DNA from 2 places in the Paenibacillus sp. FSL H8-0315 genome. Region 1 is predicted to be linked to the other one. Evidence: predicted binding sites of a transcription regulator. Region 1 holds the regulator's gene; the other holds the start of a gene.
What was found. The regulator LexA, encoded in region 1, represses DNA repair genes until DNA is damaged. The targets are predictions, from matches to a motif close to CGAACATATGTTCG.

Region 1 (2,208 bases):
AAAGTTATAGCTGAAATTTTTATCAGGGTGTTCTGCTCCCAAATAAGATATGTATTCGTCTACAATTACATCATCCATCAAAGATTTTAAATCAAATACATCCTCTTTGTTGGAGACGGTTGGAGAGACGATTCCCTGAATGCTGCCAAAAGAGGTGAGCAAATTCACTTTTTTTCCACTAGCTTGTTCATCATTTAAAAGTAAACCGGACAGCTTACCCAGTGCATCGACTTTAAAATCGACGAGGGTTCTAATTTTTGAATTATTCAAACTAAACACATCCTTTTCAATTTGCAATCCTGTTAACAATATTCGACATATAATCACCAAACTCCTAGTATGCTAATGAAAAAATACTTACTTATGTAATGACCCCCATTTTTTAATGTGATTTGGGGGTTGCCGAGCCTCCATTCGAATTTAATTTCTTATCGTTACTCGTGTGCCTATAGGGACAATAGCAGCGAGTGCTAACACATCCTCGTTGTACATCCGGATGCAGCCGTGGGACACCTCTTTCCCAATGGAGGAAGGGTCATTGTTTCCATGAATTCCGTAGTGTGGTTTAGACAGTCCCATCCAAAAAACACCGAAGGGACCCCCTGGGTCGGGTTGTTTGTTAATAATAGTGAATTCACCCACTGGGGATTGGGTTAACATCTTACCGATGCCGACAGGGAAACCTCTAATCACAATATCATTGTCCAGAAGATATAACATTCGTTGGGTCAGATCTACAATAATTCGGTAGTTGGGCATTATACGCAACACTCCTTTCTAATTAGGATATGAGCAGAACGCCTAAAGGGTTATTCATAGAAGATGGCCATTTTAGCCATTGGGAACAAATGTTCGTAAGTGGTTGGAAAAGCAAAAAAACGTAGAAAAAAGGCTGTTCCGCATATGCGGAACAGCCTTTTATGTTAGAAGTGCATACTTAGTGGATATCTCGAAACAATCCGATGACTCTTCCGAGAATAGTTACGCGATTAAGGCGAAGCGGCTCATAAGCTGGATTCTCCGGCTGAAGCCGTATATGATCACGTTCCTTGTAAAAGGTCTTAACGGTTGCTTCATCTTCTTCGGTCATGGCTACAACGATATCTCCGTTGTCCGCTGTTTGTTGTTGGCGAACAATCACATAGTCACCATTCATAATGCCTGCGTCCACCATACTATCACCCATGACAGACAGCATAAATACTTTGTTGTCACCTACATAGTGAGTAGGAAGTGGGAAGTAGTCTTCGATATTCTCTGTAGCAGTGATAGGTACCCCGGCGGTAACTTTACCTACAACAGGAATCCGTGAGATGGTCTGCGCGAATTGGTGAACATTCTCTGAATCCTCTTGGCCTAGTAATTCTATTGCACGTGGCTTCGTTGGATCTCGACGAATAAGTCCCTTCTTCTCAAGCCGGTCCAAATGACCGTGAACTGTGGAGCTGGAAGCAAGGCCAACAGCTTCTCCAATTTCCCGGACGGAAGGTGGATAACCCTTGCTGCGGACTTCGCTTCGTATAAATTCCAGGATCGCCAGCTGGCGACTTGAAATCTTTGACATTGGAATCAACCCCATATAGTAATGTTTGGGAAAATTATAACATAGAACTACCGTTCGCACAAACATAAGTTCTAACTATTATAAATATTAATCTGCTAGAGTTAAAAAATGGTAGACAAATGATAATAAAATGAACCGCTTGAGTCTCTCGAAAAAAAGAGAACAATTGTTCTGAAATAGTATTGAACAAAACACATGTTCGTGTTATTATAAATTCGAAAGTAAGAACAAGTGTTTGGAGGATGATGATTATGCTAAAATACAGTACATACCGCAGCATCTACGACAAGGCCCCTGTGGTTGAATCTATAGGACATAATGACGTTGCCCGTAATTCCGCTAAGGTGAAAGAGATAACGGAACGTTTGCTTGGAGGGATGATTTCGTTGTTCCGTCAAGATTTCTTTATTAAGTTAATATTGATTTTCGTGCTAGTATTATCTGGCCTAACAGTAGTGGGAAATGTGTTTGCAGGATCGACGACTATAATGAAGGAAGAGAAGCGGATTGTGGTTGAACGTGGAGATACACTATGGAGTATTGCTCTTAAGAATAAACCAGCTGATATGAAGACAGTTGTTTATATAGAAGGAATTAAACGTTCAAGTGGGATTAAGAGTAGTCAAATTAACGCTGGAGACATA
Region 2 (2,208 bases), 1.3 Mb from region 1:
TGGAGGACCAGGCAAGTCCGAGGCTGCCGGGGGTGAAAATCTTATGGTTTTTAATATGGGGTTTTGTCGGTGTATTTGTTATTCTAATTCTTATTGGTGTGATACAGTTTGTATTTGCATAACAGATTATACAAAAAGGCAGCAAATACTGATAGTAATCCAGGCGTAAGCGAAAGAAGAATTGCCGGGACATACTATATTTGCTGCCTTTTAACTTATGAAGAATAATGATTCTCTTTTAGTCCTCTTTGGGTTCTTGCAATAAAATGGAGAAGGTCCCCGTTTCGTGATCCACCTCAATCGTCTCAATGCCCACGAAATCCGGGATTTCGGGGTGTACTGCATCTACATTATAATCCGGATGAGTCAGTAATAATTCAATTACTTTAATGGCTTCCATGTCGTTCCCCCTCACGAGAAATTCCACCATAAATGAATATGCAGAGCACTATTGCAACTAAGCTTATTATCTCCGTGATCCGTTGCGAATATGTGTCAGTCGTTCTTCGTTTCTTCCCATCACGGCCAATAATTGCCCTTGGAACACACGTCTTTGGATCTGATCAATCCGCTGTAAGGCCAGCTCGGCAGGAACTTGAAATTCTGCTGCGAGATAGGAGATGGCATCCTCCCGTTGCTCAGGCAATGTCATGCGGGAGATCATGGAGTAAGGCATCGCCGCATACAAGATAAAACGCTCGGATTCATCCTCCTGTGCCCGCGTGAAATGCTCTGGCATCAAGGTCTGATTATCACTGCCATGGCGAAGGAGGTGACACAGTTCATGAAGAAACTCTAGCCGTTGAAGATTGGCTGGAAGGCGGTTGTCGATAAACAGGCTGTACATCCCTGCAGACGCTTCAATGCTCTTGCTTCTCACATCCAAATAATGAACCCAGATATTAAGCCGCTCTGCAATATACGATATTGAAATTTGTGAGGGCTGATGAAGATTTAATCGCTTGTATAAATCCTCCGTCCATTTCTCAAGCACAGTCATTTGATAATATGATTTCATGTTCTCCAACTTATTCACCTCGTTTAAAATCACTAATAAATCACTAATGGGATCGTATGTTCGCATAAATGCGCAAAAGAAAAGCCCGAAGGGCTATGTAGAGTAAAAAAATGCTAAGGATACACAAGAACATTCGTTCTCATGTATCCTTAGCATAAAGCAATTACACACTAATATCAAGTGTTTTTCCCAAATTAGGAGCAACGCTTTTGCCCAGCATTTCCACCATGGTTTGGCTCTGGGTTTCAGCCTGATTCTTGGCAATATTCATGACCTGTATCCCTACATTTTGAGCTAAGGATGCTTGGCTCATTGCCATTGATAATGCAGCTATATCCATATTGCACCTCCTTTGTGTATATCCTGTTTATCGACTGTCCACCTTCAATTCATTAGGTGATTGGCATTTGTTTGCCAATTCGCCCAAACGGCTTATCTCCTTTTTACATATCTTGTGCTGTAGTCATTAATCATTAGGAGGAATTGAAAATGGGAATGGAACATGGTTGTGGTTGTAACGTAGGTCCGGTAGTAAGTCCAGCATCAGTAGGTCCGGTGTGTAGTCCTTGGACTTCAACAGGAGCAATTCTGGTACTTTTCATCTTGCTGGTTATCATCACTAAAGCTTGCTTATTCTAAGTTAGCTGATGTGCAGTGTAGCCCCATCTGGCGAATGCCAGGTGGGGCTATTCTGTTGCCTGGGATGGTCAGACAGATCGTTATTTAAACATAAATTCTACCCGGGTTCCGTCTGCATAATCCTCCAGCTGATTGCCAACCCAGCTTCCTGCCCCGCGGTTATCGCTTGGCGTTATGTATTCAATGTCGGCACCAACGCCGCCTTCCTTACACATAGCCATTGGCCATTCATCCCGGTCATACCCCTTTTTAGTGGGGATCCCTTTTAAGGACTCTTTACGGTTCTCTTCAGCCTGCTCTCGGTTAATCGTACATGTGGCGGATTCACCTTTCGCAATGGCATCCTGAATATGCTTGGCGGTCTCAGGATAGCGGTCTGATGGGAAGGTTAGCTGAACAACACTCGAATCGGATGGAGACGAGGGGTCTGTAGGCTCTCCGTTTTGTTCAAACCAGTAACTAGCCAAAGCAAGTAATGCAACAATGATGAGACTGGAGATCCATTTTTTTACTTTCAATTCTGCTCCTCCTTTTTTGGCACTTAAAATAGT

Region 2: the regulator LexA is predicted to act here: its motif matches at 1,068-1,081, upstream of MHB56_RS07030 (ImmA/IrrE family metallo-endopeptidase).

The regions. Positions count from the first base shown of each region.
Region 1 covers NZ_JBBOTA010000001.1:350,788-352,995, reverse strand. The annotation lists gene MHB56_RS01440 (hypothetical protein) at 1-270, opposite strand, end outside; gene MHB56_RS01435 (L,D-transpeptidase) at 421-759, opposite strand; gene lexA (transcriptional repressor LexA) at 938-1,564, opposite strand; gene MHB56_RS01425 (LysM peptidoglycan-binding domain-containing protein) at 1,816-2,208, shown strand, end outside.
Region 2 covers NZ_JBBOTA010000001.1:1,623,012-1,625,219, reverse strand. The annotation lists gene MHB56_RS07035 (hypothetical protein) at 239-400, opposite strand; gene MHB56_RS07030 (ImmA/IrrE family metallo-endopeptidase) at 467-1,018, opposite strand; gene MHB56_RS07025 (YjfB family protein) at 1,182-1,358, opposite strand; gene MHB56_RS07020 (hypothetical protein) at 1,508-1,657, shown strand; gene MHB56_RS07015 (NucA/NucB deoxyribonuclease domain-containing protein) at 1,738-2,175, opposite strand.